3 regions of the Streptomyces sp. NBC_00984 genome follow, and region 1 is predicted to be linked to each of the others. Evidence: riboswitches for the same ligand, from Rfam matches in the RefSeq annotation. Region 1 holds a riboswitch; each other region holds the start of a gene.
What was found. A riboswitch is a leader RNA that binds a small molecule or an ion and turns the genes downstream of it on or off. The one in region 1 is predicted to bind thiamine pyrophosphate.

Region 1 (4,205 bases):
CTGCTCAAGCACAAGGAAGCCGAGCTGCTCGAAGTCTGATGAACGACTCTTCCTGGGGCGCCCCGCAGGGAGCCGGCCATTGGAGTGCGCCCGAGATGCGGGCTGCTCCGGCGGGTCCTGCTTACGATGTGCATGACGCCCAGCAGACTCGGCCCATGCCCATCGTGCCGGACGATCCCGACGGTAGAGACGCTGACGACCGTGATGACCGGGACCAGGGGGCCGGACGCCTGAGCGGCCGCCCCCTGTTCCGTGACGAGAAGCCGCAGGAGCCCATGTCCACCGCGCCGCCGCCCCCGCAGAAGAAACGTGCGGGCCGTGATCTGCGAGCTGCCATAGGGGTCGGTGTGGGGCTCGGCGCCGTCATCGTTGCCTCGCTGTTCATCGTGAAGGCCGTCTTCGTCGGTGTGATCGCCGTCGCCGTCGTCGTGGGCCTGTGGGAGCTGACCTCCCGGCTCCAGGAGCGCAAGGGCATCAAGGCACCGCTCATCCCGCTGGCGGTGGGTGGCGCGGCGATGGTGGTCGCCGGTTACGCGCAGGGTGCCGAAGGCGCCTGGGCGGCGATGGCGCTGACCGCGCTGGCGGTGCTCGTCTGGCGGATGACCGAGCCGCCCGAGGGCTACCTCAAGGACGTGACGGCCGGTGTGTTCGCGGCGTTCTACGTACCGTTCCTCGCCACGTTCGTCGCCATGCTCCTGACCGCCGACGACGGGCCGCAGCGGGTGCTCACCTTCCTGCTGCTGACCGTGGTCAGCGACACGGGCGCGTACGCCGTCGGCTGGCGCTTCGGGAAGCACAAGCTCGCGCCGCGCATCAGCCCCGGAAAGACCCGGGAGGGCCTGTTCGGGGCCGTCGCCTTCGCGATGGTCGCCGGAGCGCTGTGCATGCAGTTCCTGATCGACGGCGGTGCCTGGTGGCAGGGGCTGCTGCTCGGGCTCGCGGTCGCGGCCAGCGCCACCCTCGGTGACCTGGGCGAGTCGATGATCAAGCGGGACCTCGGGATCAAGGACATGGGCACGCTGCTGCCGGGGCACGGCGGCATCATGGACCGGCTGGACTCGCTGCTGCCGACCGCCCCGGTGGTCTGGCTGCTGCTGGTGCTGTTCGTCGGCTCCGGCTGAGGTCAGGCCCCTGACCTGGGATTTTACGAGTGAGGGCCCGCTGTCCACAGGACGGCGGGCCCTCACTGTTCTGTCTGCGACACTGGATGGACCATGCCTAAGCCCGGAGAACTCACTTTCGTCGCGCCCCGCGGAGCCAAGAAGCCGCCGCGGCACCTCGCCGACCTCACGCCCGCCGAGCGCAAGGAAGCCGTCGCCGCGATCGGCGAGAAGCCGTTCCGCGCCCAGCAGCTCTCGCAGCATTACTTCGCGCGGTACGCGCACGACCCGGCCGAGTGGACCAATATCCCGGCCGGATCGCGGGACAAGCTCGCCGAGGCGATGTTCCCCGACCTGATGTCGGTGGTCCGCCACATCAGCTGTGACGACGACACCACCCGCAAGACGCTCTGGAAGCTGCACGACGGGACGCTCGTCGAGTCCGTCCTGATGCGCTACCCGGAGCGGGTGACGATGTGCATCTCCTCTCAGGCGGGATGCGGGATGAACTGCCCGTTCTGCGCGACGGGGCAGGCCGGTCTCGACCGCAATCTGTCGACCGCCGAGATCGTCCACCAGATCGTCGACGGGATGCGGGCGCTGCGCGACGGGGAGGTTCCCGGCGGTCCGGCGCGGCTCTCCAACATCGTCTTCATGGGCATGGGCGAGCCGCTCGCCAACTACAACAGGGTGGTCGGCGCGATCCGCCGGCTGACCGACCCCGAGCCGGACGGGCTGGGGCTCTCGCAGCGCGGGATCACCGTCTCCACCGTGGGCCTGGTGCCCGCGATGCTCCGCTTCGCGGACGAAGGCTTCAAGTGCCGTCTCGCCGTCTCGCTGCACGCGCCGGACGACGAGCTGCGCGACACCCTCGTTCCCGTGAACACACGGTGGAAGGTGGGCGAGGTGCTGGACGCCGCATGGGAGTACGCGGAGAAGTCCGGTCGCCGCATCTCCATCGAGTACGCGCTGATCCGTGACATCAACGACCAGGCGTGGCGCGGTGACCGGCTCGGCCGGCTCCTCAAGGGCAAGCGGGTCCACGTCAACCTGATCCCGCTGAACCCCACGCCCGGTTCCAAGTGGACCGCCTCGCGCCCCGAGGACGAGAAGGCGTTCGTCGAGGCGATCGCGGCCCACGGGGTGCCGGTGACTGTGCGGGACACCCGCGGCCAGGAGATCGACGGGGCCTGCGGGCAGCTGGCGGCGGCCGAGCGCTGAGGCCACTCCCGGACAGGCGCCGAGGCCCGTGTAGCCTGGCCCTGAAATCAACTTCATATTCCGACAGGGGAGCGCCACAGCGCTGAGAGTGCGGCACCGAGGACAGGTCGGCCGCAGACCCTCTGAACCTCGCCCGGGTCATTCCGGGTAGGAAGTTCGGTCATCAACTCATGCTGTTGTGCCCTGCCCGCTTTTCGCGGGTGGGGCCGCGTCTCTTCCTGGCCAAAACCCAGGAGGAATCCACAATGAGCACCACGCGCAGGACCAGGCAGCTCGCGGCATCGGCCGTCGCCGCCGCACTCGGCGCCACCGCACTCGCCGGGTGCGGGAGTTCCGACGACTCGGCCTCCGGTTCCGGCGGCACGAAGGGCTCGGGCTCCAAGACCGTGACCCTCGTCAGCCATGACTCCTTCAACGCCTCCAAGGACGTACTGAAGGAGTTCACCAAGGAGACCGGCTACACCGTCAAGGTGCTGAAGAGCGGTGACGCGGGTGTCGCGCTCAACCAGGAGATCCTGACCAAGGGCTCCCCGCGCGGCGACGTGTTCTTCGGCGTCGACAACACGCTGCTCTCCCGCGCCCTCGACAGCGGGCTCTTCACGCCGTACGAGGCGAAGGGCATCGACCGGGTCGCGGCAGACACCCGGCTCGACGCGGACCGGCACCGGGTCACCCCGATCGACACCGGCGACATCTGCGTCAACTACGACAAGAAGTACTTCGCCGACAAGAGGCTCGCGCCGCCGCAGTCCTTCGACGACCTGGCGAAGCCCGCGTACAAGGACCTTCTCGTCACCGAGAACGCCGGGACCTCGTCGCCCGGCCTCGGCTTCCTCCTCGGCACCATCGCCACGTACGGGGAGAAGGGCTACCAGGACTACTGGAAGAAGCTGGAGAGCAACGGCGTCAAGGTCGTCGACGGCTGGGAGCAGGCGTACAACGAGGAGTTCTCCGGCTCCGCGGGCGGCAAGAAGGCCAAGGCCGACCGGCCGCTCGTCGTCTCGTACGCCTCCAGCCCGCCCGTCGAGGTGCTGTACGCGAAGCCGCAGCCGGCGAAGGCGCCGACCGGCGTCGCCACCGGGACCTGCTTCCGCCAGACCGAGTTCGCGGGCCTGCTGAAGGGCGCGAAGAACGAGGCGGGCGGCAAGGCCCTGCTGGACTTCCTGATCAGCAAGAGGTTCCAGGAGGACATGCCGCTCAACATGTTCGTGAATCCGGTCGCCAAGGACGCGAAGCTGCCGGAGCTCTTCACGAAGTTCGGCGCGACGGTGGACCGGCCGACGACCGTCGCCCCGGACCTGATCGCCAAGAACCGTGAGCAGTGGGTCCAGTCGTGGTCCTCGCTCGTAGTGAAGTAACGAAGAGTCCCGTACGCGGACCGGACGCGAGCGGGAACGGCGGGAACGGCGAGGGCGGGAAGGCTCCTCGGGACCGGTCGGTGCACGCGCGGTCGGCCCGTGCGAAGGCCCGGCGCGCGAGCGCGGTGCGGCTCGGCCTGATGGCCGTGCCCGTCGCGTTCTTCGCGCTGTTCTTCGCCTACCCCGTCGCCGCGATCGTCGGCCGTGGGCTGAAAGCGGACGGTGTCTGGCAGTTCGGCCGGATCGGCGAGGTGCTGACCCGGCCGGACATCCGCGACGTCCTCTGGTTCACCAGCTGGCAGGCGCTCGCCTCGACCGCGCTGACCCTGCTGATCGCACTGCCCGGCGCCTATGTCTTCGCCCGCTTCGACTTCCCCGGCAAACAACTGCTGCGGGCGGTCGTCACGGTGCCGTTCGTCCTGCCGACCGTGGTCGTGGGGACGGCCTTCCTGGCGCTGCTGGGACGCGGTGGATTCCTCGACGAACTCTGGGGCGTACGGCTCGACACCACCGTCTGGGCGATTCT
Region 2 (4,205 bases), 2.0 Mb from region 1:
TCCCGCCTCCCGCACACCGCTCCGCTCGGCGAACCGCATCCCGAAGATCGGCTACAGCCGGCCGGACTTCTCCAGCCCGGACGACGGCCCGGCGGGCCCCCGCCCGACGTTCACCTCACCGGACTTCACCAGCCCCGACTTCGGCGGTCCCGAGCACGAACTGGACTGACCGGGCCCACACACCGGCCGGACGGCAGGAGCGGTCGCCCCGGAGACAGGAGTCCCCGGGGCGATACCTCCTCCCGGATACGGTCAGTCCGCAATCGGCAGATAGACCCGGTTGCCGGCCGCCGCGAACTCCTTGGACTTCTCCGCCATGCCCGCCTCGATCTCCGTCTGCGAACCGCCGTGCTCGCGCCGGATGTCCTGGGAGATCTTCATCGAACAGAACTTCGGACCGCACATCGAGCAGAAGTGCGCCGTCTTCGCCGGCTCGGCGGGCAGTGTCTCGTCGTGGAACTCCCGTGCGGTGTCCGGGTCGAGAGCCAGATTGAACTGGTCCTCCCAGCGGAACTCGAAACGGGCGTCGGAGAGGGCGTCGTCCCAGTCCTGCGCCCCCGGGTGCCCCTTGGCGAGGTCCGCCGCATGCGCCGCGATCTTGTAGGTGATGACGCCGGTCTTCACATCGTCCCGGTTGGGCAGGCCGAGGTGCTCCTTCGGCGTGACGTAGCAGAGCATCGCCGTCCCCCACCACGCGATCATCGCCGCGCCGATGCCCGAGGTGATGTGGTCGTACGCCGGAGCGACATCGGTGGTCAGCGGGCCGAGCGTGTAGAACGGCGCCTCCTCGCAGATCTCCTGCTGAAGGTCGATGTTCTCCTTGATCTTGTGCATCGGGACATGGCCCGGCCCCTCGATCATGGTCTGGACGCCGAACCGCTTGGCGACCGTGTTCAGCTCGCCGAGCGTGCGCAGTTCGGCGAACTGGGCCTCGTCATTGGCGTCGGCGATCGAGCCGGGACGCAGCCCGTCGCCCAGCGAGTACGTCACGTCGTAGGTCGCGAGGATCTCGCAGAGCTCCTCGAAGTGCTCGTACAGGAAGGACTCCTTGTGGTGCGCGAGGCACCACGCCGCCATGATCGAGCCGCCGCGGGAAACGATGCCGGTCTTGCGGCGGGCGGTCAGCGGTACGTACGGCAGGCGCACGCCGGCGTGGACCGTCATGTAGTCGACGCCCTGCTCGGCCTGTTCGATGACGGTGTCCTTGTAGATCTCCCACGTCAGTTCCTCCGCCCGGCCGTCGACCTTTTCAAGGGCCTGGTAGAGCGGAACCGTGCCGATCGGCACGGGTGAATTGCGCAGAACCCACTCACGGGTGGTGTGAATGTTGCGGCCGGTGGACAGATCCATGACGGTGTCGGCGCCCCAGCGCGTCGCCCACGTCATCTTCTCCACCTCCTCCTCGATGGAGGACGTCACCGCGGAGTTGCCGATGTTGGCATTGACCTTCACCAGGAACCGCTTGCCGATGATCATCGGCTCGATCTCGGGGTGGTTGACGTTGGCCGGCAGCACGGCCCGGCCGGCCGCGATCTCCTCGCGCACCACCTCGGGCTCGACGTTCTCCCGGATGGCCACGTACTCCATCTCCGGGGTGATCTCGCCCCGGCGGGCGTACGCGAGCTGGGTCACCGGCTGCCCGTCCCGGCTGCGGCGCGGCAGGCGCGGGCGGCCGGGGAAGACCGCGTCGAGGTTGCGCAGTCCACCGCGCGGCGAGGTGTGCTTGAGCCCGTCGTCCTCGGGGCGGGCGGGGCGGCCCGGATACTCCTCGGTGTCACCGCGGGCGACGATCCAGTTCTCCCGCAGCGGTGCGAGCCCGCGGCGGACATCGGTCTCGACGGTGGGATCGGTGTACGGCCCCGACGTGTCGTACAGCGTCACGTCCTTGCCGTTGGTGAGGTGCACCTGACGGACCGGCACCCGGAGGTCCGGGCGCGAGCCCTGGACGTACCCCTTGTGCCAGCCGATGGACTTCCCGGCCTCGTCGCTCTGGTTCGAGGCAGGCGTGCGTGCGTCCGCTGTGGTCATGAGACCTACTCCCTACGCCGGCATTACCCGGTAACAGGTTCGGCGGTCGGCGCAGCCTGTCCCGTACGGACGTACGGATATCAGCGCCCTCTCAGCCCGGTGCTCCGAGCTCCCGCGTGTGCAAAGGTTCCTCCACGCTAGCGCCCCGTCCGGCGTAATGAACAGAGGGCCCGTCCCTTCTTGCGATGATCGGCCGGTGACGTCCCTCGATATCGAGCATGAACCGCAGGGCCATCAGCACGGCCACTCGCACAGCCACGGCCCTGCCGCGCCCGTCTCCAAACATCTGCGCAAGGTCATCGCGGCCGTACTGATCCCGTTCGCCACCGCCGTCGTCGTCGGTCTGGTGGCGCTCTGGCCGGGTGGTGCGCCGCCGCACGAGCGGACCGGCGTCGGATTCGACCGGCAGACCCAGCAGGGAAAGGTGGTGAATGTCGACATGGTGGGCTGCAAGGACGTGAACGTGGTCCAGATGCCCGTCGGCGGGGACACCTCACCGCCCTCGGGAAGCGGAAAGGGACTGTGCAAGAAGTCCACGATCGAGGTGACGACCGGTCACGACAAGGGCCGGACCTTCACCGAGGTCGTCCCGCCGGACGCACCGCGCCAGTTGCGCGAGGGTCAGGGCGTGGTCGTGGCGTACGCCCCCGACGCGCCCCATGATCTGCAGTATTCGGTGACGGACGTGAACCGGAAGTTCCCGATGGCCCTGCTGGCCGGGATCTTCGCCCTGGTCGTGGTCGCGGTGGGCCGCATGCGCGGGGTGATGGCGCTGGTCGCGCTCGCCGTGTCCTTCGCCGTGCTGACCCTGTTCATCCTCCCGGCCATTCTCCAGGGCTCGAATCCGCTGCTCGTCGCGGTGGTCGGGGCCAGCGCGATCATGCTGATCGCGCTCTACACGTGCCACGGCCTGACCGCCCGCACCTCGGTCGCGGTGATCGGCACGCTGATCTCGCTGCTGCTGATCGGGCTGCTCGGATCGCTCTTCATCGGCTGGGCGAGCCTGACCGGCAACACCGACGACAACACCGGCCTCATCCACGGCCTGTACCCGCACATCGACATGAGCGGTCTGCTGCTGGCCGGTGTCATCATCGGTTCGCTCGGCGTCCTCGACGATGTGACCGTGACCCAGACATCGGCGGTCTGGGAACTGCACCAGGCGAACCCGACGTTGGGTGTGCGGGGCCTCTACCGGGCAGGCATCAGGATCGGACGGGACCACATCGCCTCGGTCGTCAATACGCTGGTGCTCGCCTACGCGGGCGCCGCAATGCCGTTGCTGCTGCTGTTCTCCATCGCGCAGAGCAGCGTGGGGACGGTGGCCAACAGCGAGCTGGTGGCGGAGGAGATCATACGAACGCTGGTCGGCTCGATCGGACTGGTCGCCTCGGTGCCGGTGACGACGGTGCTCGCTGCGCTGGTCGTCTCCGCGGACCGCACAGGGCTCGGCGCGGAAGCCGGAGCTTCGGCACCCGTACGGGCCGGGAAAGGCCGTCGTCGTAGGACGAAGCCTTGAACGTCTCCGTCAGGTGAACAATTCACCCATTCGGCAGGTACCGTGTTCGACCGGCGAGCCGGTCGGCGGCGCCGTTCTTGTCAGCCGGCGTTCTGTTCCTCGGCAAGGATCCGGCCCAGGGCGTCCTCCAGGTTGCCCTCGAAGTCACCCAGCGTGCACTCCTGCCCAAGCGGCACAAGCTTGTCGGTCCGGTCGAGAAACGCCACAAGTGGTGCCGTACCGGCCCTGAAGAGGGCCCGGTCCTCGCCGACCTGGAGCCGGATATGTACGTCGGAAAGCCCCTCGGGCTCGGTGGGTCCGATGTGCACATCACCGTCACCACTGGGGCTGTTGAGGCCGTCGAGCAGCAGCTCACGGCCGAATGCCCAGGTGACGGGGGCGTCACCGGGCAGATGGAAGGTCATCCGGATCGCATACGGATCGCAGACCTCGTACCGGAGCTCCACCGGGATCCGGAAAGAGAGCTCCTCGGAGACGAGGAAGCTCATCATGACCTCAGCTTGAACCGACTCGCGCATCGTTCAACCCCGCAGTAGATGAATCTGGCCAGGAATGATCCCCCGTGGCCCTATTGACGCCATCGTGGTGCACGCGATAGCAGATCACAAGGAGTGATTTTTCAGATACTGATAGAGAACACGAGCGAACGCAAGAGGTT
Region 3 (4,205 bases), 4.1 Mb from region 1:
GGGTGCATCACCTTGAGGGCGAGCACCCGGTCGAGCCGGGTGTCCACGGCCCGGTAGACCGTGGCCATGCCGCCCACGGCGATGCGGGCATCGACGCGGTAGCGGCCGTCGAGCAGCTGCCCGACAAGAGGGTCCTGGAGGGTCGTATCCACGCAGGCGAGTCTACGAGCCGCCACGGACACGGCCCACGGGCCGGGGCACTCCCGGGGCCGTACTGCAGCCGAGCCGTGACAGGAACATGCGCTGTCCGCCGTACCGGCGGCTCAGAAGGCCGGGCGCTCCGGGTCCAGCACCGCGCGCCCCTCCACCGGCGACGACGCCTCGGCGAAGTGGCGGCGCGGAATCCGGCCGGCCCGGTACGCCAGCCGCCCGCCCGCCACCGCGTGCCGCATCGCCGTGGCCATCAGCTCGGGCTCCTGGGCCCGGGTCACCGCGGACGCCAGCATCACCGCCGCGCACCCCAGCTCCATCGCGAGCGCCGCGTCGGAGGCCGTCCCGGCGCCCGCGTCGAGGATCACCGGCACCCGGGCCTGCTCGACGATCAGCTGGAAGTTGTGCGGATTGCGGATGCCGAGCCCGGAGCCGATGGGGGAGCCGAGCGGCATGACCGCCGCGCACCCCACGTCCTGGAGCCTGCGGGCCAGCACCGGGTCGTCATTGGTGTACGGCAGCACGGTGAAGCCGTCGTCCACCAGGATCTCCGCGGCGTCCAGCAGCTCGATCGGGTCGGGCAGCAGGGTCCGCTCGTCGGCCACCACCTCCAGCTTGATCCAGTCGGTGCCGAGCGCCTCGCGGGCCAGCCGGGCGGTCAGCACGGCCTCGCCCGCGGTGAAGCAGCCCGCCGTGTTGGGCAGGACGCGGATGGAGAGCCGCCGCAGGACGGAGAGCACCGAGCCCTGCACGGTCGGGTCGAGGCGGCGCATCGCGACGGTGGTCAGCTCGGTGCCGGACGCGGTCAGGGAGCGCTCCAGCACGTCGAGGCTCGGCGCCCCGCCCGTGCCCATGATCAGCCGGGAGCCGAACGTGGTGTCGCCGAGGGCGAAGAGGTCGTCCGCCATGGTCAGCCTCCCTGGACCGCGGTCAGGACCTCGACGCGGTCCCCGTCGCGGAGTGCGGCGGCCGACCACTGGCCGCGCGGTACGACGGTCTCGTTGACGGCGGCCGCGACGCCGGAGCGCGCGGCGGTCAGGGTGGCGACCAGGGCGTCCAGGGTGGTGCCCGCGGCGAGGAGCCGCACCTCGCCGTTCACGGACACGGACACGGAGGGGGGTACGGGCTCGGCGGTCATGCGGGCTGCTCCTGACGTACGGGGGCGGCGGCGGACGAGAAACGGCGCGGGGTGAAGGGACGGGCCGGCTCGGGCGGCTCGCCGCCGGTGAGGAGCTCCGCCATGACGTCACCGGTGATGGGGGTGAGCAGCACCCCGTTGCGGTGGTGGCCGGTGGCGAGATGGAGGCCGGGCAGGGCGGTGGGGCCGAGCAGCGGGGCGTTGTCGGGGGAGGCGGGGCGCAGGCCGGCCAGGGTCTCGGTGAGCGGCAGCTCGGTGATGCCGGGTACCAGCTCGTGGGCGTCCCGCAGCAGCTCGTAGACGCCGCCCGCGGTGACGGTGGTGTCCCAGCCCAGCTCCTCGCTGGTGGCACCGACGACCAGTTCGCCGTTCTCGCGCGGCACCAGATAGACATGGCTGCCCCGGACCACGGCCCGTACCGTCCGGCTCAGGAACGGTGCGTACGGGGCCGGCACGGTCAGCCGCAGCACCTGGCCCTTCACCGGCCGGACCGGCGGCACGACCTCGTCCGGCAGCCCCGGCAGCCGGCCACTGAGGCTGCCCGCGGCGAGCACGACCTGGTCGGCCGCGAGCTCCGTGCCCCCGGCGAGCACCGCTCCGGCGGCCCGGTCGCCCACCACGCTCAGGCGCTCCACCCAGCCGCGGTGGAAGACCACCCCGGCCCGCTCGCAGGCGGTCAGCAGGGCGGCGGCCAGCCGGCGGGGATCGATCTGGTGGTCGCCGTCGACCCGCAGACCGCCGCGGACACCCGGCGCGAGCATCGGCTCCAGCCGGCGGCACTCACGGCCGGTGAGCCACTCCGACTCCAGGCCCGAACGCCGCTGCAGGGCGTGCAGGTCCCGCAGATGGGCGCGGTCGTCGGAGTCCAGCGCGACGGCCAGGGTGCCGCAGGCGCGGAAGCCGGTCTCCTGCCCGCTCGCCGCCTCCAGCTCGGCCGCGAAGGCCGGATAACGGGCGGCGGAGGCGACGTTGAGGCCCAGCAGGAGCTGTTCGCCGTAGTGGAGTTCGGTGACGGCGGCCAGCATGCCGGCCGCCACCCGGGCGGCCCCGCCACCCGGTTCGGGGTCGGCGACCGCGGTGCGCAGCCCGCGTTGCGCGGCCCGCCAGGCGGTCACCAGGCCGATGATCCCGCCCCCGATGACCAGGACATCGGATCCGTTTCCGTTCCGAGAAGAACGCATGGGCTTCCAGCCCCTCCCTTCGCCGGCATGACCCGGATCAGGTTCGTACGGTCGGAGGCCGCCCAGCCTCCCTCTCAGCCCGGTGCGTCCGGGCTCCCGCGAGTGCTTTACGTCGGCCACCTTAACCCCGGCCACCCGGCCCGGTAAGGGAGCAGCCGCCGTGGCCCGTCCGCTCGACGGACTCGTCCTTCACCGGTGGCCGGCCGGACGCCCGGCCGGATCGGCACCCGGACCGGCGACACCCTCGCTTCCACCCCGTGGGAGTCGCGGGAGAGCGGCGGGACGAGCACGGTCGGAGAACACACCCTTTCCTGACGATCTATCAGGTGCTTAAGGTGTACGGGTGAGCGAGCAGCAGCAGTCGGAACAGCCGGAACGGCGGGCGGGACGCCGCGTCGTCATCGTCGGTGCGGGCATGGCCGGGGTGCAGACCGCGGTGGCCCTGCGGGAGCAGGGCTTCACCGGCCCCGTCACCCTGATCGGCGCCGAACCGCATCAGCCCTACGACCGGCCTCCGCTGTCCAAGGCGGTGCTCCTCGGCAAGGCCGAGGACTCCGCCTTCGACATCGACTTCGAGGCGCTGGAGATCGATCTGCGACTGGGCCGCGACGTCACCGGTGTGCGGCCCGCGGCGCATGAGCTGGACACCCCGTCGGGACCCGTCCCCTACGACGTCCTGGTGATCGCGACCGGTGCCGAACCGGTCGTCCTGCCCGGGTCCGAGGGCGTTCCCGGCGTCCATCTGCTGCGCACCCTCGACGACGCGGCACGACTGCGGCCGGTCCTCGACGAGCAGCACGGCGTCGTGGTCGTCGGCGCGGGCTGGATCGGTGCCGAGTTCGCCACCGCGGCCCGCGCCGCGGGCTGCGCGGTCACCGTCGTCGAGGCCGCCGACCGGCCCCTCGCGGGCGCGATGCCCGCGGAGGTCGCCGCCCCGATGGCCGCCTGGTACGCGGAGAGCGGCGCCGAACTCCTCACCGGAGCCCGGGTCGCCCGCATCGAGCCGGGCCGGGTGGTCCTCGCGGACGGCCGTACGGTCCCGGCCGGAGCGGTCGTCGTCGGAATCGGCGCCCGGCCCGCCACCGGCTGGCTGGCCGGCTCCGGCATCGCGCTCGGCCCCGACGGATCGGTGACCGCCGACGGGGCGCTGCGCACCTCTCTGCCCGATGTGTACGCGGTCGGCGACTGTGCCTCGTTCCCCTCCGCCCGGTACGGCGAACGCCTGCTCGTCCACCACTGGGACAACGCGCTCCAGGGCCCGCGCACCGCCGCCGCCAACATCATCGGGGCAGTCGCCGCCGACGGCCCGGCGCCGATGACCTACGACCCCGTGCCGTACTTCTGGTCCGAGCAGTTCGACCGGTTCGTGCAGTACGCGGGCCACCACGGGAGCGCCGACACCTTGCTGTGGCGCGGCGATCCGGCCGCAGCCGCCTGGTCGGTGTGCTGGCTGCGCGAGGGCGTGCTGGTCGCGGTTCTCGCCGTCGGCCGGCCGCGCGATCTGGCGCAGGGGCGCAAGCTCATCGAGGTGGGGGCGCGGCTCGATCCGGCGCGGGCCGGTGACCCCTCCGTACCGCTGAAGTCGGCGATCCGTCAGTAGGCGTACGGAAAGCGGACGTTGGCGTCCGACATGTGGGCTCCCCCTTGGAGGCGGGCGGAAATTAGTGCACTGTGCATCTTTTGGATTGCTCATTTCACACTCTTCGAAGGATGCGCATGTTCCGGCACAGATGGGC

Region 2: another riboswitch for thiamine pyrophosphate. It lies ahead of thiC (phosphomethylpyrimidine synthase ThiC); the one in region 1 lies ahead of OG520_RS10720 (thiamine ABC transporter substrate binding subunit).
Region 3: another riboswitch for thiamine pyrophosphate. It lies ahead of thiO (glycine oxidase ThiO); the one in region 1 lies ahead of OG520_RS10720 (thiamine ABC transporter substrate binding subunit).

The regions. Positions count from the first base shown of each region.
Region 1 is NZ_CP108734.1:2,521,836-2,526,040, reverse strand. Features, by position in the region: gene frr (ribosome recycling factor) at 1-39, shown strand, start outside; gene OG520_RS10730 (phosphatidate cytidylyltransferase) at 39-1,121, shown strand; gene rlmN (23S rRNA (adenine(2503)-C(2))-methyltransferase RlmN) at 1,215-2,321, shown strand; TPP riboswitch at 2,377-2,493, shown strand; gene OG520_RS10720 (thiamine ABC transporter substrate binding subunit) at 2,567-3,679, shown strand; gene OG520_RS10715 (ABC transporter permease) at 3,820-4,205, shown strand, end outside.
Region 2 is NZ_CP108734.1:4,523,372-4,527,576, forward strand. Features, by position in the region: gene OG520_RS20070 (hypothetical protein) at 1-169, shown strand, start outside; gene thiC (phosphomethylpyrimidine synthase ThiC) at 253-2,028, opposite strand; TPP riboswitch at 2,021-2,154, opposite strand; gene OG520_RS20080 (YibE/F family protein) at 2,186-3,547, shown strand; gene OG520_RS20085 (SsgA family sporulation/cell division regulator) at 3,628-4,065, opposite strand; gene OG520_RS20090 (IclR family transcriptional regulator) at 4,167-4,205, opposite strand, start outside.
Region 3 is NZ_CP108734.1:6,626,888-6,631,092, forward strand. Features, by position in the region: gene pknB (Stk1 family PASTA domain-containing Ser/Thr kinase) at 1-152, opposite strand, end outside; gene OG520_RS29620 (thiazole synthase) at 264-1,058, opposite strand; gene thiS (sulfur carrier protein ThiS) at 1,061-1,288, opposite strand; gene thiO (glycine oxidase ThiO) at 1,285-2,469, opposite strand; TPP riboswitch at 2,467-2,579, opposite strand; gene OG520_RS29635 (NAD(P)/FAD-dependent oxidoreductase) at 2,813-4,069, shown strand; gene OG520_RS29640 (peptide-N4-asparagine amidase) at 4,186-4,205, shown strand, end outside.